3 regions of the Thauera sinica genome follow, and region 1 is predicted to be linked to each of the others. Evidence: riboswitches for the same ligand, from Rfam matches in the RefSeq annotation. Region 1 holds a riboswitch; each other region holds the start of a gene.
The links. A riboswitch is a leader RNA that binds a small molecule or an ion and turns the genes downstream of it on or off. The one in region 1 is predicted to bind cobalamin.
Positions count from the first base shown of each region.

Region 1 (7,204 bases):
GATGACGATGTCGGCCGGCTCCTGCGCGATGCGGGTGACGACCGAATCGTCCTCGACGAATCCGCCCGGCTGGGCGGCGAGCAGGTGCATCAGGCCGCCGCCCCGGCCAGGGCGGCGCCTTGCAGCGCGCTGGTGAGCGCTGCGGCGTCGAGATCCTCGCCGATCAGCACGAGATGGGTGCGGGGCGTCTCGTGGGCATGCCAGCGGCGGTCGAAGTAGCTGTCGAAGCGGCGGCCGACGCCATGCACCACCAGGCGCATCGGCTTGCCGGCGACGGCGACGAAGCCCTTGATGCGGTAGATGGCGTGGGCCTGGACGAGCCCGTGCAGGATGTCGAGCAGGCGCTCGCGGTCCACCGCCGGCAGATTCACCACCACCGAATGGAAGGCGTCGTGGTCGTGATCGTGCTCTTCGCCCTCTTCGTGGTCGTGGTGGCTGGCGCGCAGGTGGATGCCGTCTTCCGACGCGGCTTCGAGGCCGAGGATCAGGTCCAGGTCGACACGGCCGTTGTCGCTCGCCACCACCTTCACCTCGGGCGGCAGTTCCTCGCGCACCAGGGCCTCGACCGCGGCACGCGCGCTTGCGTCGGCCAGGTCGGTCTTGGACAGCACGACGAGGTCGGCGGCCAGGAGCTGGTCCTCGAACAGTTCGTGCAGCGGCGATTCGTGGTCCAGGTTGGGATCGGCGCGGCGCTGGGCGTCCACCGCGCGCGGATCGGCGGCGAACTGGCCGGATGCGGCGGCGGGCACGTCGACCACGGTGATCACCGCATCCACCGTGCAGGCGGTCTTGATCTCCGGCCAGTTGAAGGCTTGCACCAGCGGCTTGGGCAAGGCGAGCCCGGAGGTTTCGATGAGGATGTGGTCGAGTTCGTCGCGGCGGGCGATGAGTTCGCGCATCACCGGGTAGAACGCCTCCTGCACGGTGCAGCACAGGCAGCCGTTGGCGAGTTCGTACAGCTCGCCGGCCTTCTCGCGGCCGTCTTCCTCGCAGCCGATGCCGCAGCCGCGCAGGATCTCGCCGTCGATGCCGAGTTCGCCGAATTCATTGACGATCACCGCGATGCGCCGGCCCTGCGCGTTGGCGAGGATGTGGCGCAGCAGCGTGGTCTTGCCGCTGCCGAGAAAGCCGGTGACGATGGTGGCGGGGATCTTCGGACGGGGGGACATGGGGTTCTCCGGGTGGTCGGTTACAGGCTGCCGCCCGGTGGCGGCAGGCGCGCGATGAAATGGCCCCTGACGCCTTCGGGCCACTGCTTGTACGGCACCACGCCGGTGTCCGAAGCCTGGTAGCGGGCGACGTAGTCGAGCAGCGCGTCGGCGGCGTCATCGTCGGCGGCGAAATCGCCCAGCACGTAGGCGTACTTGCCGGGTGCGCGCAGGGCCGCGGTGCAGTGGCGCTTGCAGGCCATCAGGCAGGCGGTGCGTTCCAGGCGCAGTGCGGGGGCGCCGCGCTCGGCGATGCGCGCCTCGATGCGCCGGGCGAAGCGTTCGCCGGGGCGCTCGGCCTCGGGGGCCGCCGGGTCGTAGCCGCAGGTGGAACACAGGGTGAGGGTGGCATGCATCAGGACGTCTCCGCCTGCAGGGCCGGCTCGGGGCGGCAGCGCCAGGGCACGACGTAGGTCTCGGCCTCGTGCTCGCCGTGCATCGCCTGTACCCGGTAGACGCGCTGCAGGTTGGCCGGGGTGAGCACGCTGCGCGGTGTTCCGCAGGCCACCGCGCGGCCCCGGTGCATCAGCAGCACGCGGTCGCAGAAGCGGCTGGCGAGAGTGAGGTCGTGCAGCACCACGACGATGCTGCGGCCGAGCGCGCACTGGCGGCGCAGCAGTTCCATGACGCTCAACTGGTGGTAGGGATCGAGCGCGGCGACGGGTTCGTCGGCGAGCAGCAGCGGCGCTTCCACCGCGAGCGCGCGGGCGAGCCGCGCCCGCGCACGCTCGCCGCCGGAGAGCTGGTCGAGCCGGCGGCTGGCGAGCGCATCGAGATGCATGTGGGCGAGAGCGGCATCGACGGCCGCGCGGTTCGCGGCGTCCTTGCGGCCGTGCGGCAGGCGGCCGAGGGCGACGAAGTCGCGCACGGTGAGCGGCCAGGCGGCGTTGTCGCCCTGGGCGAGGTAGGCCAGGCGCGTGGCGCGCACGGCGGGCGGCAGCGCGTCGAGGGCGACGCCGTCGAGCAGCGTGCGGCCTTCGTGCGGCGCGAGCTGGGCGATCGCGCGCAGCAGGCTGCTCTTGCCCGCGCCATTCGGGCCGATGAGGCAGAAAAGCTCGCCGCGGGCGACGCGGACCGAAACGTCGGCGACCAGCACCGCGCCGCCGCGGCGCACCGTGAGCGAGACGGCGTCGAGCAGGGTCATGCGGCACTCCCCAGCCGTTCGCGCAGTACCAGCGCAAGGAAGAAGGGCGCGCCGATCAGCGCGGTGACCACGCCCAGCATCAGCTCGTGACTGCCGCTGACCAGGCGCAGCACCACGTCTGCGCCGAGCAGCAGCAGCGCGCCGCCGAAGGCGCTGGCCACCAGCAGGCGCGACGGGTGATAGTCGACCGCGCGGCGCAGCATGTGCGGCACGACCAGGCCGACGAAGCCGATCGCGCCGGTCACCGCGACGCTGGCGCCCACGCACAGCGCCGTGCCGAGCACCACGCGGGCGCGCAGCCGGGGAAGATTCACCCCCAGGCTCGCGGCCTCGTCCTCGCCCAGCGTGAGGGCGTCGAGCTGGCGCCCGCAGGACAGCAGCAGCGCCAGGCCGGCGAGCACGAAGGGCAGGCACAGGCGGATGTCGTCGAAGCTGCGGTCGGCCAGCGAGCCCAGCAGCCACAGCACGATGTCCTGCACGTCGGTGGGCGTGGGCGCGAGGTTGATCGCGAGCGAGGTGAGCGCGGCGGCGAGCGACGACAGGGCGATGCCGGCGAGGATCAGCGTGAGGTTGCCGGCGCCGCGGCGGGCGACGAGGTAGAGCACCAGCGTGGCGAGCGCCGCGCAGCCCATGGCGGCCACCGGCAGCAGCCACAGGCTGACCGCGGCGAGGCCGAAATACAGGCACAGCACCGCGCCCAGGCTGGCGCTCGCGCTCACGCCGAGCAGGCCGGGCTCGGCCAGCGGATTGCGCAGCAGGCCCTGCAGCGCGGCCCCGGCCATGCCCAGCGAGGCGCCGACGAGGATGGCGAGCAGCACGCGCGGCAGGCGGATATCGGTGACGATGGTGTGCCGGCGCTGCAGCAGTTCGCTGGTGGCCGCATCGCCGGCGGGCAGCAGCGCGCCGGCGACGTCGGCGAGGCCGAGCGGCACCGGGCCGATCGCGAGCGAGACCAGCGCGAGCAGCGTCAGCGCGGCGGGCAGCAGGGCGTTGAGCGTAAGGTGTCTCACCGGACCAAGCTCCTGTCGCTGCGCGACGCAATGCTTCGCGCTGCCCGGGCAGGCTGGCCGTGAGGAACGAGCCCTGCTTCGGGCGGCCGTGCAGCGGCGCTCATCGCCGCGTCTCCGGTGGCGGCAGGCGGCGCAGGCCGGCGGCGAGTTCTTCGGCCGCCTCCACGAGCTGCCAGTTGCTGCAGCCCCAGTCGTTGTGGCTCAGCGACAGCAGCGGACGCGAGGCGGCGATGGCGCGCATCTGCGGATGGCGGCTGAAGCCGGCGCGGGCATAGGTGGTGTCGTGCACCATGTGGCTGGTGACGATGAGTTCGGGCGGGGCCGCCACCACGTCCTCGAGCGAGGCGCGGCCCCAGCCGCTGCGGCCGGTCTCGGCGGCGTGGTTGCGCAGGCCGGCGGCCTGGAGCACGGCGTTCACATGCGTCCCGGCGCCGGCGGTGCCGCCGTTCGGGCGCAGGTAGAGGGCTTGCGCAGCCGGCGTGTCGCGCCGCAGCACGGCAAGGCGGGCCTGGACTTCGGCGACCAGCGCCGCGGCGGCCTCGGCGCGGCCGATCCGGGCGCCGATCCTGCGCGTGCTGTCGAAGATGCCCGTCCAGTCGTCGGGAAAGGGCACGGTGACGATCTCGATGCCGTGGCGCCCGAACAGCGCCGCCTGGTGGTGCGCCTGCCAGCGCCGCGAGGCGAGCACGATGTCCGGCCGCGCGGCGATGACTTCCTCCGCGCTGCCGGTATTGGAGGCAAAGCGCGCCGCGCGGGCGGCGAGCGACGAACGCGCCGGGTCCTGGCTTTTCGCCGACACCGACACGATCTGCGCCGGATCGGCGAGCGAGAGCAGCAGCACGTCGGCGCACAGGTTGGTCGACATCACCCGTGGCAGCGGGGCGGCGGCGTCCGCCGGGAGCGATGCGGCGGCGAGCAGGGATGCCGCGAGCGGGAGCATGGCGAACCGGCGGCGCATCAGAAGTCGATGCCGGGCTGTGCCTTCACACCGGCCTTGAAGGCGTGCTTGCAGTCGGCGATCTCGCTCACGGTGTCGGCGAGTTCCACCAGCTCGGGCTTCGCCGCGCGGCCGGTGACGATCACCGTCTGCATCGGCGGGCGGCTGCGGATCGCCTCCACCACCGCGGCGGTGTCGAGGTAGCGGTACTTGAGCATGTAGGTGAGTTCGTCGAGCAGCACCAGGTCGACCGCGGGGTCGCGCAGCAGGCGCGCGGCCTGCGCCCACGCCTCGTCGGCGGCGCGCTTGTCGGCGTCCCAGTCCTGGGTGTTCCAGGTGAAGCCGGTGGCCATGGCGTGGTATTGCACCGCGGCAGCGGCGGAGCTCTGCTGCAGAAAGGTGACCTCGCCGGTGGCCTGCGTGCCCTTGATGAACTGCACCACGCCGGCCCGCCGGCCGTGGCCGAGCGCGCGGTACAGGGTGCCGAAGGCCGAGGTGGTCTTGCCCTTGCCGTTGCCGGTGATGAGGATGACGATGCCCCGCTCTTCGCGGGCACGTTCGATGGCCGCATCCACGACTTCCTTCTTGCGCTGCATGCGTGCGTTGTGGCTCAGCTTCTTGTCCTCGTCCATGCCGCGGGCTCCTCGATGGGTATGCCGGCGCCACGGTGCGGGGATTGCTGCTGGCGTGCGCCCGTTGCGGCGCACAGTCTGCGTTGCGGCTGAATCGAGGCTGGGTGAGGTACCCGCAGGACCAGTCGGCAACCAGCCCACACCCCGGGGCGCTCACCTGTGTAGTCGAACGGGTCGGTCTTCTGGCTCGCCGTCGTCCGGTCGCCGTCGCCTTCCCGGGGAGCATTCCCAGTGGTCTCATTGACGGCGCCGTCGGGCTTACAGCAGCGGGGGCTGCGCCGGGATGGCGGGCGTCTGGAACGCCTGCGTCACCGGACTTCCCGTTTCACCCCGGGCACGGACGTGCGGCGGGGCTCCCGATCGATGCTGGCCGAACTATACGCCCGGGCGGGATAGGCCGGCAATGCGGCCGCTTCCGGCAGTGGCCGGGTACGTCGCCCCGACGGTGGCGAGCCGCCCGGCTATCCGCTAGAGTCCTGTCCACTTTCCCGGCATGGGCACGTCGTGCATCGATGGCGCCGCCCGCCGCCAGGCCGTACAACGCATCGATAGGTGACAGACGATGGAAATCAGGAAGGTCGGAGTCGTAGGGGCAGGCACGATGGGCAGCGGCATCACCCAGGCGTGCGCGGTCGCGGGTCTCGATGTCGTCATGATGGACATCGCCGCAGCCCAGGTGGAGCGCGGCATGGCGACCATCGCCGGCAGCATGGACCGCCTGATCAAGCGCGAGAAGATCACCGAGGCCGACAAGGCCACGACGCTGGCCCGGATCACGACCACCACGACGCTGCAGGACCTCGCCGCCTGCGACCTGGTGATCGAGGCCGCCAGCGAGAACGTCGATCTCAAGCTGAAGGTGTTCGCCGACCTGGACGCGATCCTCGGCCCGGATGCGATCATCGCCAGCAACACTTCGTCGATCTCCATCACCCTGCTGGCCGCGGGCACGAAGCGCCCCGAGCAGGTCATCGGCATGCACTTCTTCAACCCGGTGCCGATCATGGCCCTGGTCGAGATCATCTGCGGCCTGCAGACGTCGGCGGGCACCTTCAGCGCGGTCGAAGACCTCGCCAAGGCGATCGGCAAGACGCCGGTGAAGGTCAAGAACAGCCCGGGCTTCGTCGTCAACCGCATGCTGTGCCCGATGATCAACGAGGCGATCTTCACCTTCGCCGAGGGGCTGGCGACGGCCGACCAGATCGACGAAGCCATGAAGCTGGGCTGCAACCACCCCATCGGACCGCTGGCGCTGTGCGACCTGATCGGCCTCGACGTGGAACTGGCGGTGATGCAGGTGCTGTACGAGGGCACCAAGGACCCGAAGTACCGTCCCGCCCCGCTGCTGGTGGAAATGGTCGAAGCCGGCTATCTCGGCCGCAAGACGGGCAAGGGCTTCTACACCTATACGAAGTGAGCGCCGGGCGCCGCACGGCGCCGGCGGAATGAAAAAAAGCCACCTCGCGGTGGCTTTTTTCTTGCCGGCTGGCCGGTTCAGCGTCCGGAGCGCATCGCGTCGAAGAACTCGGCGTTGCTCTTGGTGGCCTTGATCTTGTCGAGCAGGAATTCCATCGCGTCGATGTCGTCCATGCCGTACAGCAGCTTGCGCAGGATCCAGACCTTCTGCAGCACGTCGGGCTTGAGCAGGAGTTCTTCCCGCCGCGTGCCGGAACGGTTGACGTTGATCGCCGGATACACGCGCTTTTCCGCCATGCGCCGGTCGAGGTGCAGCTCCATGTTGCCGGTGCCCTTGAATTCCTCGTAGATCACGTCGTCCATGCGGCTGCCGGTATCGATCAGCGCGGTGGCGATGATGGTGAGCGACCCGCCTTCCTCGATGTTGCGCGCCGCGCCGAAGAAGCGCTTGGGCTTTTGCAGCGCGTTGGCGTCGACGCCGCCCGTTAGCACCTTGCCGGAGGCCGGCACGACGGTGTTGTAGGCCCGTGCCAGGCGCGTCAGCGAGTCCAGCAGGATGACGACGTCGCGCTTGTGCTCGGTGAGGCGCTTGGCCTTCTCGATCACCATCTCGGCGACCTGCACGTGGCGCGATGCCGGCTCGTCGAAGGTGGAGGCGACGACTTCGCCCTTCACCGAGCGCTGCATCTCGGTCACTTCCTCGGGACGCTCGTCGATCAGCAGCACGATGAGCGCCACGTCGGGGTGGTTGGCGGTGATCGAATGCGCGATGTGCTGCAGCATGACCGTCTTGCCGCTCTTGGGCGGTGCGACCAGCAGGCCGCGCTGGCCCTTGCCGATCGGCGCGATCATGTCGA
Region 1 is NZ_CP023439.1:994,718-1,001,921, forward strand. Features, by position in the region: gene cobN (cobaltochelatase subunit CobN) at 1-90, opposite strand, end outside; gene cobW (cobalamin biosynthesis protein CobW) at 90-1,169, opposite strand; gene CCZ27_RS04300 (DUF1636 family protein) at 1,190-1,564, opposite strand; gene CCZ27_RS04305 (ABC transporter ATP-binding protein) at 1,564-2,352, opposite strand; gene CCZ27_RS04310 (FecCD family ABC transporter permease) at 2,349-3,362, opposite strand; gene CCZ27_RS04315 (ABC transporter substrate-binding protein) at 3,463-4,302, opposite strand; gene cobO (cob(I)yrinic acid a,c-diamide adenosyltransferase) at 4,320-4,931, opposite strand; cobalamin riboswitch at 5,087-5,306, opposite strand; gene CCZ27_RS04325 (3-hydroxybutyryl-CoA dehydrogenase) at 5,494-6,348, shown strand; gene rho (transcription termination factor Rho) at 6,426-7,204, opposite strand, start outside.

Region 2 (7,204 bases), 730 kb from region 1:
CGCGCTCGACGCGCTTGCCGGGGAAATCGACAAGGAGCGCGCGCAACCCTGGCCGCATCCGGCAGGCAAGGGAGACACGACCTGGTTCGCCGTCGCCGACGGCGCGGGCAACATGGTGAGCGCGATCCAGTCGGTCTATTTCGAGTTCGGCTCGGGCGTGGTCCTCCCCGGGACCGGCATCACCTGCCAGAACCGCGGCCTTGCCTTCTCGCTCGACGGCGGCGGGCACCGGGCGCTGCGCCCCGGCGCACGGCCGTTCCACACCATCAACCCCGCGCTCGCCCTGTTCGACGACGGCCGCAAGCTCGCCTACGGCACCATGGGCGGCGAGGGCCAGCCTCAGACCCAGGCCGCGGTGTTCACCCGCTACGCGCGGTTCGGCATGGGCCTGCAGGAAGCCGTCACCGCGCCGCGCTGGCTGCTGGGCAGAACCTGGGGCGAGAATGCGGCCGATCTCAAGCTCGAGGGCCGCTTCGCGCCCGAACTGGTCGCGCGGCTGCGCGAGGCCGGCCACGAACTGCGCCTCGTCGAGGACTTCTCCGACATGATGGGCCATGCCGGCGCCATCGTCCGCCATCCCGACCAACTGCTCGAAGGCGCGACCGATCCGCGCTCCGATGGCGCCGTCGCGGCCTGGTGACGGCGCGACCACGCCTGGCTCCACGAAATCTGGAAACCCGCATGACTCCTTCCTGGCTCGGATCGTTCAAGGTCGATCCCTATCTCGTCGCGCTCGTCGCCACCGTCGCCTTCGCATCGATCTTTCCCGCACAGGGCGCCGGCGTCGAAGTCCTGGACTTCGCCGTCCAGATCGCGATCGCAGGACTCTTCTTCGTCTACGGCGCAAGGCTCTCCACCGGCCAGGTCCTGTCCGCGCTGCTGCGCTGGAAACCCCAGCTCGCGGTGTTCGCCACGACCTATCTCGTGTTCCCGCTGGTCGGGCTCCTGCTGGTCAGGCTCTTCGGCGGCAATGTCGACGAGGGCATCGCGATCGGCATCCTGTTCCTTTCGATCCTGCCGTCGACCGTGCAGTCCTCGATCGCCTTCACCTCGATCGCCCGCGGCAACGTCGCGGCGGCGCTCTGCGCGGCCTCGGTCTCCAACCTCGCCGGCGTCGTCCTCACTCCGGCCCTGATGGCCCTGCTCATCACCTCCACGGCGGGCCACGCGATGCCCGGGAGCGCGGTCAAGGACATCGCGCTACAGATCCTTGCCCCCTTCATCGCCGGCCAGTTCGCACGGCCCCTGCTCGCCGGATGGCTCGGCCGCCACAAGTTCGCGACAATGCTGTTCGACCGGGGCTCGATCCTGCTCGTGGTCTATTCGGCCTTCAGCGCGGGCATGCTGGCAGGCGTCTGGAAGGATGTCTCCGCGCAAAGCCTCGTCTGGATCGCGCTGCTCGACGTCCTGCTGCTCGCGCTGATCATGGCCTTCACCTGGCTCGCGAGCCGGAGCCTGCGTTTCGAGCGGGGTGACGAGATCGCCGTCGTCTTCTGCGGTTCCAAGAAGAGCCTGGCGAGCGGCATACCCATGGCGAACGTACTGTTCCCGGCGCATACCGTCAGCCTGGTCGTCATACCGCTGATGCTGTTCCACCAGTTGCAGCTCTTCGTCTGCGCAGTGCTCGCCCGCCGCTACGCCGCGAACGACCCCGCGCACGACGAGGCCACCGCATCCGAATAGGGTGAATCGCCCTATATGTCCTCGGCGCGGATCAGCGGCACCCACATCTCGTCCGCGCTGAGGCCGCCATGCACGCCGATCATCGCGTGCGGCTTTTCGCCTTCCACCGTGTCGACCAGCGTCCAGCCGCGCTCCATCAGCAGCGCACGATGCCCCACCCGTTCGCGCAGCCTGGCGTTCGGCTTGCCGGGCCCGAGCAGGCCGGAAGCGAGCAGTTCCCCGGCGGCCAGCACCACCGCCCTGCCCCGCAGTTCGGCCGCGGCCCAGGCGTCGAACTCGTCTTCCGCCCCCTCCCGCAGCGCACAGAAGGCGGTCCGCCGCTCGCCGAACAGCGGTGCGGCCAGCATCCGTGCCACCTCCGAGCCCGGTGCGATCGCAACGATTTTGTCCTCCGGCGCATCGATGAAGCCATGGTCGGCCGTCGCCAGCAGCACCGCGCCGCTACCGCGCATAGCCTGCAGCAGGAAGCCGAATCTGGCCTCGATGCGGCCGAACACCGACAGCGCCTGCGGCGATCCGGCACCGTACGCATGGCTGATCGCATCGAAGACCGGATAGTAGGCATGCACCAGGCCCCCTTTCCCGCGCAACGCGGCCGCCTCTTCCACGATCGCGGCCGCGAGCTGATCGAGCCCCTTGTAGGGGCGAACCCGGGCGCCGCGGGAGTGGTGCAGGGAAAAGCGCGAGAAGGCGATGTCCTCCGGCGACAGCACGGTCACCGGCCGTCGCGCGCCGCGGAACATGGATGAATACGGGAACAGGCGCGGGGCCAGCCGTACCGCCTCGATCGGCCCGTTGCCGCGCCTGGTCAGCGGCAGCGGCGCAATGACACCGCCAAAGCGGCGATCGTGGATGAACCAGCCGGTGAGTCCGTGCTCGGCCGGGGACAGGCCGGTGTGCAGCAGCGTGACCGCACTCGCGGTGGTGCTCGGAAAGACCGAACTCATCCGGCGCACGCGATGCGCAAGCAGAGCCGATCCGGCGCCGTGCCGGGCCAGGAAGCCGTCCCCCAGCCCATCGACGATCAGCAGCACGACGACGCGCCGCTCGTCCGCCTCGATGCCCGCCTGCGGCCACGCCGCGCCCGGATCGTGCAGCCAGCCGCGCAATCCGTGCGCAAAACCGTAGAGACCGTCGTTGCCGTAGTCGGGCAGCACGGCATCGCGCGGCACCGCCGGAAGCTTGACCTGCATGCCCCTACTCCAAAAGCAGAAAGCCGGATGAGCGCATTGCACTCATCCGGCTTCGGATACTGGAGCGGGAAACGAGTCTCGAACTCGCGACCTCAACCTTGGCAAGGTTGCGCTCTACCAACTGAGCTATTCCCGCGTTTCATGCTGCAGGCCGGATGAATTCGCCTTCATCCCGCACGGAAAACTCTGGTTCCGGAATTCTCTGATAGCCATTAACACATTGATTATTAACGGCTTTTTGCACCCATGAATCAGGAATGGACGCAATTATGGACTGGCTTCGGACGATTGGCAAGCCCTATCTCGGCACATTGCAGGGCGCACGCGGACGGTCCGGACCCGTGGCGGCCGGTCCGTCCGGTTTCATCCGGTCCGCGGGAGGTTCCGGCGAGACGGACGGCGTTGCGGCGCGGCATCGAGCGCTACGGGCAGGCGGCGCCCGGGCGGGTATCATCGCCCGCCATGCACCCCCACCCCGACCTTCCGCCCGACGGCGGCCGCTGCATCGGCAACGTCCGGCGCGACTTCGCCGAATGGCACCTGGGCCGGCCGCGCTACGCGCTGTGGGCGCTCGACGTCGACGTCCCCGCAGTGCGGCAGAGGATGGGCGCGGCGCAGGAGCACCTGGCCGGCCTGCTGCTCGACGGCTACCAGCGCCAGCCCCACATCACCGTGAGCCTGTGCGGCTTTCCGAGCGCCGCACCGCGGCATGCCGACGACTTCGGCGCCGCGGCGCTGCACGCCCACGTCGCCGCGCTGCGCCGCGCGTGGCCGGAGCCCTTCGACATCGAGATCGGCGCCCTCGCCAGCTTCGCTTCCGCGCCCTATCTCGCCGTAGGCGATGCTGGCGGACGCATCGCCGCGCTGCGCGCCTGTTTCGCGGCCGGCGATCACAACCATCCGGACGGGGAATACGTGCCGCACGTGACGGTGGGGCTCTACGCCGACGCCTGGCCGATGGCCGGCGTGCGGCCGCGGCTCGACGCCTTCGCCGCCGGGGCGCCGCTGCGCCTGCGCATCGGGCACATCGGCCTGCTGGGCTACGCCGCGGCCGACATCGGCGGACCGCTGGCACGCATCGCCGACTACGATTTCGCCGACGGCGTGCTGCACTGGCATGCGCCGCCGCCGTTCGCCCACGCCGCCGCCGCAGCGTTTGACACACTTTGACACGAACGCTAACCTGCACCGCTGTCATGGTTGCCTGCCGACGTCGGCAGGCATGAAAAGGGAAGCCGGTGCCGCGCCCATGCGCGAAATCCGGCGCTGCCCCCGCAACTGTAATCGGCGAGCCTTGCGCCCTCCACGCCACTGGAAATCATCCGGGAAGGCTGGCGCCAGGCGAAGACCCGTGAGCCAGGAGACCTGCCATGCACATCGTCTCGACTGCACGGGCGGGGAGCCCCTGATCTGACGCCATGATGCCTGCCGCCACTTCGCCCACCGTTCCGTTCGCTCCGGCAAACGCCCGCCCGACCGCGGGTGCGACGTCCTGCGCGCGGACGGCGGCCGGGCGTCGGGAACGGACGGCGCCTGGCCGTGCCCACTCTCCCTTGCAGTCCCTGCCGACCATCCTGGAGGAACACCCGATGCGAGAAAGCGCGGGCACGGCCTGAGCCGCCCGCAACGGATGGCGGCGTCCCCGGTCCGCCGCCATCCGCCAGCCCGCGGCAACGCGGGATCGACCGGGAATCATCCGGCAGGTGCCCCCGTTCCCAACCGGGACGGAGGTGAAACGGGAACAGGATGCGCGCGCCGCCACGCCGCGGCGCGCAATGTCCTGGCTGCCCCCGCAACGGTAGGCAAGTGCGGACGGACCACATCCGCCACTGTATCGACCGCGTGGCGCCGGCACGGCGCTGCGCACGGTATGGGAAGGCGGTCCGTCAAGACTTGCGAGCCCGGAGACCGGCCTGCCGGCCGTTGGCGCGCTCCGTCCACCGCAAGGATGTGGACGGCGGCGCGCTTCTTACTGACCGGCCGCGGGGATGCGGACGGCGCCAGGCGCAGCGGACGACGGCACGGGCCGCCGCATCGCAAGGCTCCGGACGCCCGGCCGGTCTCACCTGACTGGAGCCGTTCCGTGAAGCCTCGCCCCCGTTCCACCCGCCTCCCCCTCGCCGCCGCACTGCTCGCGGCCTTTCCCCTGCACGCCGCCGCGCAGTCCGCCGGCGACGCGACAGTGCTGTCGACCGTCGTCGTCACCGCCCAGCGCGCCGAGGCGCCGCTGGAGGAAACGCCGCAGCGCGTGCTGGTGATCGACCGCGAGGACATCGAGCGCACGCCATCGCGCGAACTGACCGACGTGCTGAAGAAGAACGCCGGCCTCGACGTGATCCAGTACCCGGGCAACCTGTCGGGCATCGGCATCCGCGGCTTCACGCCGGAGTTCTCCGGCATCAACAAGCGCTCGCTGCTGCTGATCGACGGCCGCCCGGCGATGAGCACCAACCTCAGCATCGTCGACATGAACCGGGTCGAGCACATCGAAGTGCTCAAGGGCCCGGCCTCGGCGCTGTACGGCTCGTCGGCGATGGGCGGCGTGGTCAACGTCATCACCCGCGAAAGCCGCGGCCCGCTCACCGGCTCCGCCGAAGTCGCCGCCGGCAGCTTCGACCTGCGCGAACTCAAGGGCCACCTCGGCGGCAAGCTGGGCGAAGCCTTCGACTTCGACTACAGCGGCTCGTGGTTCGACCAGGACGACTACAAGACCGGCAAGGGCCACGAACTGCCCACCAGCGCCTACGAGCAGCAGTTCCACGCCCTGCGCCTGGGGCTGGACCTGAACGCCGACTGGCGCGTCAATGCCAGCTTCAACACCTACCGCGGCCGCGACATCGGCACGCCCGACGACGTCGCTTACGCCGATCCGGCGCGCACCACGAAGGACATGGACCACGACGGCCTCGACCTGCGCCTGTCCGGCCGCATCGGCGCGCACCGCCTGTCGGCCACCGTGTTCTCCGGCCGCGAATACAGCGAATACGTCGCCCACGGCTCGCCCTGGTACAACCCGGCCCTGCTGCCGCGCAGCAGCTTCGCCGAAGAGACCGAATGGCAGGGCTGGCAATTGCAGCACCAGTGGGAATGGGCGCAGGACGCCCGGCTGGTGTGGGGGATCGACCACGAACGCGCCAAGGTCACCGGCAAGAGCTGGGACCTCTACGTCACCGGCGCGCGCAACGCCCCGTACTCGGCCGACAACGAACGCGAAGCAACGGGCATATACGTCGAGAACACCTGGACCTTCAACGGCGGCGACACCACCGTCAACGCCGGCATCCGCCGCGACGACATCCGCGTGAAGACGCTGGGCACGCCGCTGAAGACCAACTTCACGCCGACCACGTCGGACTTCGACACCGTCAACCCGAGCATCGGCTTCAAGCACCTGCTCGGCGCCGGCTTCCGCGTGCACGGCACCGCCGGACGCGCCTTCGTGCCGCCGACCGCGGCGGAGTTCACCGGCGAGGCCACCAGCATCAACTGGCAGGGCAAGACCGAGATCACGCGCGGCAACGCGAACCTGAAGCCAGAATCGAGCGTGACCGTCGACCTCGGCCTGGAATGGTCGGGCAACGGGCTGTACCTCGATGCGACGGTGTTCGACACCCGCGTCAAGGACAAGATCACGCGCGACGGCGGCACCGCGATCGACGCCGATACCACGCTGTTCACCTACATCAACGCCAACCGCGCGCGCATGCGCGGCCTCGAACTGGAAGGCCGCTGGCAGATCCGCCCCGGCCTCGGCCTGACGGCGGGGCTCACCCACATGTTCGCCGCACGCCAGGAAATCGGCTCGGACTGGGTGGACCTGAACAAGGTCGCGCGCCAGAACGCGCACCTGGCGCTGGATGTCGACCACGGCGCCTGGAGCGCGCGCGTGGGTGGGCGCTACGTCGGCCGCAGCAAGGACCTGGACTGGGTCAACAGCTCCGGCACCCAGGTCGGCTACGCGGGCTACACGGTGTGGGACGTGGCCGCGCGCTATCGCTTCGACGCCCGCCAGAGCGTGGCGCTGTCGATCGACAACGTGTTCGACCGCTACTACGCCGAGAAATACGGCTTTCCGCAGCCCGGCCGCGCCGCGCGGCTGGCCTACCGCTACGCGTTCTGATCCGCGCCGGACGCCAGCCCCGGCATGCGCACGGGGCCGGCACGGCCCGCCGCACGGCCGCCGCCCGCCCGGCGACCGCCCCTTCCCGCACGGAGGCGACACCATGACGACCCTTTCCACGCCGCAGCCCGCCACGCCCCCCATCGTCGATGAACCCGGCCTCGGCCGCGTCCAGTGCTGGCCGCTGCCCACCGACGAAAACACCCTG
Region 2 is NZ_CP023439.1:1,729,114-1,736,317, reverse strand. Features, by position in the region: gene CCZ27_RS07600 (gamma-glutamyltransferase family protein) at 1-640, shown strand, start outside; gene CCZ27_RS07595 (bile acid:sodium symporter family protein) at 682-1,683, shown strand; gene CCZ27_RS07590 (alkaline phosphatase family protein) at 1,695-2,876, opposite strand; tRNA gene CCZ27_RS07585 (tRNA-Gly) at 2,937-3,012, opposite strand; gene CCZ27_RS07580 (2'-5' RNA ligase family protein) at 3,339-4,046, shown strand; cobalamin riboswitch at 4,057-4,263, shown strand; cobalamin riboswitch at 4,561-4,807, shown strand; gene CCZ27_RS07575 (TonB-dependent receptor) at 4,960-6,996, shown strand; gene CCZ27_RS07570 (DUF7676 family protein) at 7,100-7,204, shown strand, end outside.
Region 2: linked by a shared signal. The riboswitch ahead of CCZ27_RS07575 (TonB-dependent receptor) and the one ahead of cobO (cob(I)yrinic acid a,c-diamide adenosyltransferase) in region 1 are both predicted to bind cobalamin.

Region 3 (7,204 bases), 1.1 Mb from region 1:
GCAGCCGGCGGCGACGATCACCCCCGTCAGCAGCAGCCGCGTCTGCGTCCAGCTACCGTCGCCGTGCGCCAGGCCGAACACCAGCAGCATGGCCGACAGGGCGCCGGCAAACGCCGCCGCATCGACCCAGAACACCGCCGCGCCGAGCGAGATCGCCGCCAGCGCGCCGACCGCCGCGCCGCCGGAGATGCCGAGGATGTAGGGGTCGGCGAGCGGATTGCGCAGCAGCACCTGCATCAGCGCGCCCGCCGTTGCGAGCAGCCCGCCGCACGCGAAGGCCGACACGGCGCGCGGCAGGCGCAGCTCGCGCACCACCGCGGCGGCGGTGCCGTCGCCGCCCGCCAGCGCTGCGAGCGCATCGGCCAGCGTCACCGGCAGGTCGCCCGCGGCGAGCGCCCACACGAAGGCGGCGGCGGCCAGCAGCAGCAGGGCGGCGAGCACGCCCGGCCGGCCCGCGCCGCTCCCGCCCCTTCCTTGCTGCGGGATACGGGCCGTCATGGGCGCTCAGCGCGGCGCGTAGCGCACGGCGACGAAGGCGTTTGCGCCGGGCGTGGCGTAGCCGCGCACCAGTTCGTAGTCCTTGTCGAGCAGGTTGTTGAAGCGGGCTTCGATCCGCCAGTCGCGCGCCGGTGCGTAATGAACGTAGGCATTGAGCAGGCCATATCCCCCATCCGGTCGGCCGACGTGTTGGGCACCGCATCATAGCGTGCGCCCTGGGCGACCAGCTCCGCGCCGAGGGTCCAGCCGCCGGCGTCGCGTTCGACGGCCACCGCTGCCGCCCGGCTGGCGCGCCGCGCCAGGCGCTCGCCGGTGTCGGCGTCGCGCGCATCGAGGAGATCGACGCTGGCGCGCAGGCGGTAGCCTCGCCACTCGGCCGCCGCACCCAGTTCCACGCCTTCGAGCCGCGCATCGCTGACGTTGCCCGCCATGCGCGTGCGCGGCCTGGTGCCGGGCAGCAGCGCCCATTCGATCAGGTTGCGGATGCGGTTGTTGAAGTAGGTGGCGCGCGCGCTGTAGCGGCCTGCTTCCCAGGCGATGCCGAGTTCGCGGTTCAGCGCCGTCTCTGGTTCGAGATCCGGGTTGCCGGCGTTGCAGCCGGAGCTGGTGCAGGTGCGCGGGTAATAAAGATCGTTGAAGGTCGGCGCCTTGAACGCGGTGCCGATGCTGCCATGCACCCGCCATTGGGGCAGGAACTCGAAGCCGTACGCGGCGGTGCCCGTCGTGCGGCCGCCGAACTGCGAGTTGTCGTCGTGCCGGGCGTTGAGCTGCAGGTGGTGGCGGCCGAACTGCCCGCCCCAGCCCAGCAGCGCCGAATTCACGGTGCGCTTGGTCTCGGCGTAGGCAGTGGAGGTATCGACCTCCTGCTCCAGGTATTCGTAGGCCGCGAGCAGCGAACCGCCGCCGAGCGCGACGTCGTGCTGCCATGACAGCAGGCGCTGCGCGGTATCGAAGCGCGAACTCGCGCTCTCGCTGCTGCGGGTGAAGGCCCGGTCGGCGCTATGGCCCAGGCGCAGCGTGCTCGCCCAGCCGGCGCCGAGCTGGTTGCGCATGTGCGCGCTCACGCTTTCGGTGCGCTTGTCGAGGTAGGAGTCGTACGGCCGCCCGGCGTCGTAGTCGTTCTGCGCATCGGCGCGGAACAGCGCCACGCCGATCTCGTCCCGCTCGCGAAAGCCCAGCGACAGCGAGGCGCTCTGGTAGTCGTTGCGAAAGCCGTCGCGGTCGGGATCGCTGCCTGCGCGCGAGGCGGGCTTGGCATCGATGCCGCCGGTACGGTCGTGGCCGGCGACGAGGCTGTAGCGCAGGCGGTCGATGCCGCCGCTCAGCGCGGCGCTCAGCGTGCGGGTGTCGTCGCTGCCGAAGCCGGCCCGCAGCGAGGGGTGGATGCCTTCCTCGCCCTTGCGGGTGAAGATCTGGATCACGCCGCCGATCGCGTCCGAGCCGTACAGCGCGCTCGCCGGGCCGCGCAGGATTTCGATGCGCTCGATCGCTTCGAGCGGAATCACTTCGGGCGTGGCGTCGCCGCGCGTCGCCGAGCCGGCGCGCATGCCGTCGATCAGCAGCAGCGTGTGGCCGGCGTTCGCGCCGCGGATGAGGATCTTGCTGGTCGAACCGGCGCCGCCGTTGGTCGTCACCTGGATGCCGGCACGGGCCGACAGCAGTTCCACCAGGCTGGAATGCCCGGCGCGCTCGATGTCTTCGCGGTCGATGACCTCGATGGCGGCCAGCGCGTCGGAAGCCCGCTCCACCTGGCGCGTGGCGGTCACCACGACGGCGTCCAGCGTCGGCACGCCGTCGGCACGCGCCGCGCCGATACCGGCGCAGGCGCAGGCCGCGGCCAGGGCCGCGGAGGAAAACCTGTCCATGGGGTGTCTCCGGCAGCGCTCAGAACGAGACCCGCGCACCGAGCTTCCAGGTGCGGACGAAATCGACCGGATAGACCACCACCGGCGGCCGGAAAGCGCTCTCGACCCAGACGCCGTTCTCGTGCGCGAACAGGTTGCTCACCGCGCCGTAGAGTTCCACGTCCTTCGTCACCCGGTGGCGGTAGGCGAGGTCGGTGGACTGGTATTCCCGCTGCCTCGGCGCCCCGTTGGCGAAGTCGCCGTCGGCCCACGCCTTGCTGCGCCAGGTGTGCGACAGGTTCAGCGTGCCGGCCTCGCTCACCTTGACGGCGAAGCCCAGCACCAGGTTGTGCTTCGGCGCGGCGGGCAATTCCTTGCCGTCGAAGGCGCCGCTGCCGTCGCGATCGATGATCGCCCGCGTCCACGCGTAGTTCAGCGAGCCCGTCAGCGCGGGGGAGATCTGCCAGGTGTCCTGCAGTTCGATGCCGTACTTGTGCGAACGGTCGAAGTTCGTGTTCGCGAAGCTGACCGGGTCGAAGTAGATCTCGTCCTTGAGCCTGGCATGGAACACCGCGAGCTTCAGGCGGTTGGCGGGCAGCACGTGGTTGAGGCCGAGCGTGACCGTGCGGGCGTGCATGGGCTCGATGAAGGCGTTGAAGGCGGTGCCGACGCAGGTGAAGTCGGCGTCGAAGGCGTTGCAGACGAAGAAGCGGTCGATGTCGGGCGCCTGGAAGGCGTCGTTGTAGTTGCCGAACACCGTCAGCGCCGGATCGATGCGGTAGTTGAAGCCGACGTCCCACGAGTTGAAGCGCTCGTCGTCCTTCAGGCGCGCGCCGGCATCCGGGCGGTGTCCGTATTCGACCCGCTCGCGCCGCGCGCCGGCCGACAGCGTGAGGCGGTCGAAGGCGTACTGGCCCTGCACGAACCAGCCGAGGTTGCGCTTGGAAGTCTTCTCGCTCGCGCCCTTGCGCTCGCCGTCGAAGGATTGCACGCCCGCGGTGACGGACAGGCGGTCGCCGAGGTACTGCAGCGCCAGTTCGTCCGAATCGTAGGTGTAGTCCAGGGTGCTCGAGAATGCGCCGAGAAACTCGGACGTCTTGTCCTCGGTCTGGTGGCGCGCGGACAGCCGCCACGCATCGGTCAGCCGGTACTCGGCGCCGACGCTCCAGTAGGCGCTGTCGAAGCGCTGGTGAGTGTAGAGGCTGCCGTCGTTCTGCGCCGGATCGTCCTCGAACCGCGCCAGGTCCAGCGGGCCGGGGTAGCGCGTGTCGATGCGGGTCCGGCCCGCGTCGGCGGTGAGCTTCAGGCCATCCACCGGATTGCCGCCGGCGGCCACGTGCCAGGTGTCGGCCTTCGAGGCGTCCCGATGGCCGGACGGGTCCTTGTCGGAGTAGCCGTCGGTTTCGCCGTGATCGGCCGTCGCCGACAGCGAGAAGCGCTCGCGCACGAGGCCGGCCGCGACCGTGCCGCCGAGCGCGCCGTGGCTGCCGCCATACGCCTCGATGCGGGCGCCGTCGTGCGGCCGGGTGTAGATCTGGATCGAGCCGGCGGTGGCGCCGTCGCCGTACAGCACCGAGCCGCTGCCCTTGGTGATCTCGATGCGGTCCACGTCGGCCAGCGCGATGCCGCCCAGGAGTTGCGGCACCGAATCGATGTTGTTCAGCCGGCGGCCGTCGACGGTGATCATCACGTTCTGGAAACCGCTGGTGAGGCCGTAGCCGCGCATGTTGAGGCTGGGCGTGAAGCGGTTGCCGAAGCTGGGCACGACCTGGACCGAGGTCTGGCGCGACAGGTAGTCGACCAGCGTGGTCGCGCCGGAACGCTCGATGTCCTTGCGCGTATGCACTTCGGAGGCGTAGGTGGCATCGACGTCGGTCACGTCGATGCGGGTGGCGGACACGATGACCGGTTCGAACTGGTGTTCGCCGGCGGCGATCGCCAAGGCCGACGGCAAGGCTGCACAGGCCGCGACTGCCGCGGCCGAAAGGCGGATGCTCATGGATGGGGACTCCCCGCGCCGCGGCCCGCGTCCCCGCAGTCCCCGGCAAACCGCACATGGACGCGCCGCGAACGGGGCAGGCATGAGCGCAGGGAACGACCCGCCGCCGCCACCCCGCGGCACCTCCTCCAACGCGCACGGGCCGGTATCCGGGCTCGCGAGCCGAGGCGGCCGGGTTTCTCCGCGAAACCCGCCACACGCGGCGCATCGCCTTCCCGGGCAGAAGCCCAGTGGCAGAGTGATGCGCCTTGAACTCGCTTACCGTTGCGGGGGCAGCACAGGCATTGCGGGGCGAACCTTCGGGTCCGTCGCGCCGCGCACCTGTTTCCCGTTTACCCCTAGGGCGCGGACCGCCGTCGGGCACCTCGAACGCAGCGCCCCTTCCGGGGCAGCGGCGCGGATGATACCTTTTCCGCCCCCGGTTTGCAGCGCAGGAACGCCACGCCCCAATGACGCTCGAACTCATCCTCGGCGGCGCGCGCTCGGGAAAGAGCCGGCACGCCGAACGGCGCGCCGCGGATTCGGGGCTGGCCGTCACGGTCATCGCCACCGCCGAGGCGCTCGACGCCGAGATGGCGGAGCGCATCCGCCGCCACCGCGCCGACCGCCCGTCGGCCTGGCGCACCGTGGAAGCCCCGCGCGCGCTCGCCGACGCCCTGCGGCGCGAGGCCGCGCCCGGCCGCTGCCTGCTCGTCGATTGCCTGACGCTGTGGCTCGCCAACCTCCTCGCCGGCGCCGAAGACCTGCCGCCCGGCGCCGATGCCGACGCGTTGCCCCGACTGCGCGCCGAGCGCGACGCCCTGCTCGCCGCGCTGCCCGCGCTGCCCGGCACCATCCTGCTGGTCGCCAACGAAGTCGGCCTCGGCCTGGTGCCGGAAACGCCGCTCGGCCGCCTGTTCCGCGACGAGGCCGGCCGGCTCAACCAGCAACTGGCCGCGCTCGCCGGCACGGTGACCTTCGTCGCCGCCGGGCTGCCGCTGAAGCTGAAGGGCGGCTGAGCGGGGAGCGCCGCTCAGGCCGTCGGATCGGGGATTCGCCCCGGGCAGGCGGCCGGAATTCCCCGTCGCGGCGGGCAGCTTATCGCGCGGGCTCGCGCATCGTGACGAACTCTTCCGCCGCCGTCGGATGGACGCCGATCGTGGCGTCGAAGACCTGCTTCGTCGCGCCTGCCTTCAGCGCGATGGCGATGCCCTGGATGATCTCGCCGGCATCGGGACCCACCATATGCACGCCCACGACGCGGTCGCTGGCCTTGTCGACCAGCAGCTTCATGAAGGTGCGCTCGTCGCCGCCGGCCAGGGTCTGCTTGAGCGCCCTGAAGCCGGTCTTGTACACCTCGATCCCGGCATGGCGCTCGCGTGCCTGCGCTTCCGTGAGGCCCACGGTGCCGATGGCCGGCTGGCTGAAGACGGCGGTGGGGATCAGGTCGTAATCCAGCAGCTGCACCGCCTCGCCCGACATCTGCCTGACGAACTGCATGCCCTCGGCCAGCGCGACCGGCGTCAGCGCCACGCGGTCGATGACGTCGCCGATGGCGTAGATCGACGGCTCGTCGGTCTGCAGGTTCCCGTCGACGACGATGGCGCCATTGTCCCGCTGCCGCACGCGGGTGTTCTCCAGCCCGAGCCCGGCCACGTTCGGCACGCGGCCGGTGGCGTAGAGCACGCAGTCGGCCTGCTCGCGATGCCCGTCCCTGAACGTGACCTCCAGGCTGCCGTCCGGCAGCTTCCCGATGGCGCCGACGTCGCTGCCGAAAGCCAGCGAAACGCCCTTCTTCGCAATCTCTTCGGCGGCGAAGCGGCGCACGTCGTCGTCGAAACCCCGCAGGAAGAGATCGCCGCGATACACCAGCCGCGTGCGCGCACCGAGCCCGGCGAAGATGCCGGCGAACTCGACCGCGATATAGCCGCCGCCCACCACGATGGCGCGCTTGGGGAAACGCTCGAGGAAGAAGACCTCGTTGGAGCTGATGGCATGCTCGCGGCCGGGGATGTCCGGCACGAAGGGCCAGCCGCCGGTCGCGATCAGGATGCGTTCCGCACTGTAGCCGCGCCCCGCCACGCTCACCGTGTGCGGCCCCTCGATCGTCGCCCGCGCCTCCATCAGTTCGCAGCCCGAATCGGACAGGAGCCTGCGGTAGATGCCGTTCAGGCGCCCGATCTCGGCATTCTTGTTGTCGCGCAGAGTGGGCCAGTCGAACGCCGGTCCGGCCGTCTGCCAGCCATAGCCGCGCGCCATCCTGAACTCCTCGGCGAACTGGGCGGCATAGACGAACAGCTTCTTGGGCACGCAGCCGACATTGACGCAGGTGCCGCCGACATGGCGCTCCTCTGCGATGGCGACCCGCGCGCCCCGGGCGGCAGCCATGCGGGCGGCACGCACGCCGCCCGAACCGGCACCGATCACGAACAGATCGTAGTCATACGTGTTCATCCTGTGGCCTCCTGATCAGCCTGACATCGAAGGGGGTTCGACCGGCCCGGCATGGAAAAGATCGGCGCCGCGCCGAACGCCGGGTCCGGCAGCCCGGCGGGCGGGCGGAAGCACCGGCGGCCATCGCTCCGTCGCAAGCCCGCCGGCCGGCAGCCCGGCGCGCACGTCCCCTGCGCCGGACCGGCCGCCGGCGTCGTCACCCGCCGGCTTCGCCCAGCCGGCGGATGCGCTCCGAAACCGGCGGATGGGTGGACAGGTAGCGCCACCAGTCCTCGCCATGGCAGCCGCGCGGCGCGGCGTCTTCGGCCAGGGCGCAGGCGGCATCGCCGTGGTCCCGTTCCAGCGCCGCCAGCATGCGGCCGAGGGCCTCGGGCGGCAGGCCATGCTGCCGCAGCACCCTTGCCGCATGCCGGTCGGCCTCGAACTCGAA
Region 3 is NZ_CP023439.1:5,050,339-5,057,542, reverse strand. Features, by position in the region: gene CCZ27_RS22085 (FecCD family ABC transporter permease) at 1-498, opposite strand, end outside; gene CCZ27_RS22080 (TonB-dependent receptor domain-containing protein) at 495-2,363, opposite strand; gene CCZ27_RS22075 (TonB-dependent receptor) at 2,383-4,341, opposite strand; cobalamin riboswitch at 4,465-4,711, opposite strand; gene cobU (bifunctional adenosylcobinamide kinase/adenosylcobinamide-phosphate guanylyltransferase) at 4,791-5,339, shown strand; gene gorA (glutathione-disulfide reductase) at 5,419-6,774, opposite strand; gene CCZ27_RS22060 (M48 family metallopeptidase) at 6,971-7,204, opposite strand, start outside.
Region 3: linked by a shared signal. The riboswitch ahead of CCZ27_RS22075 (TonB-dependent receptor) and the one ahead of cobO (cob(I)yrinic acid a,c-diamide adenosyltransferase) in region 1 are both predicted to bind cobalamin.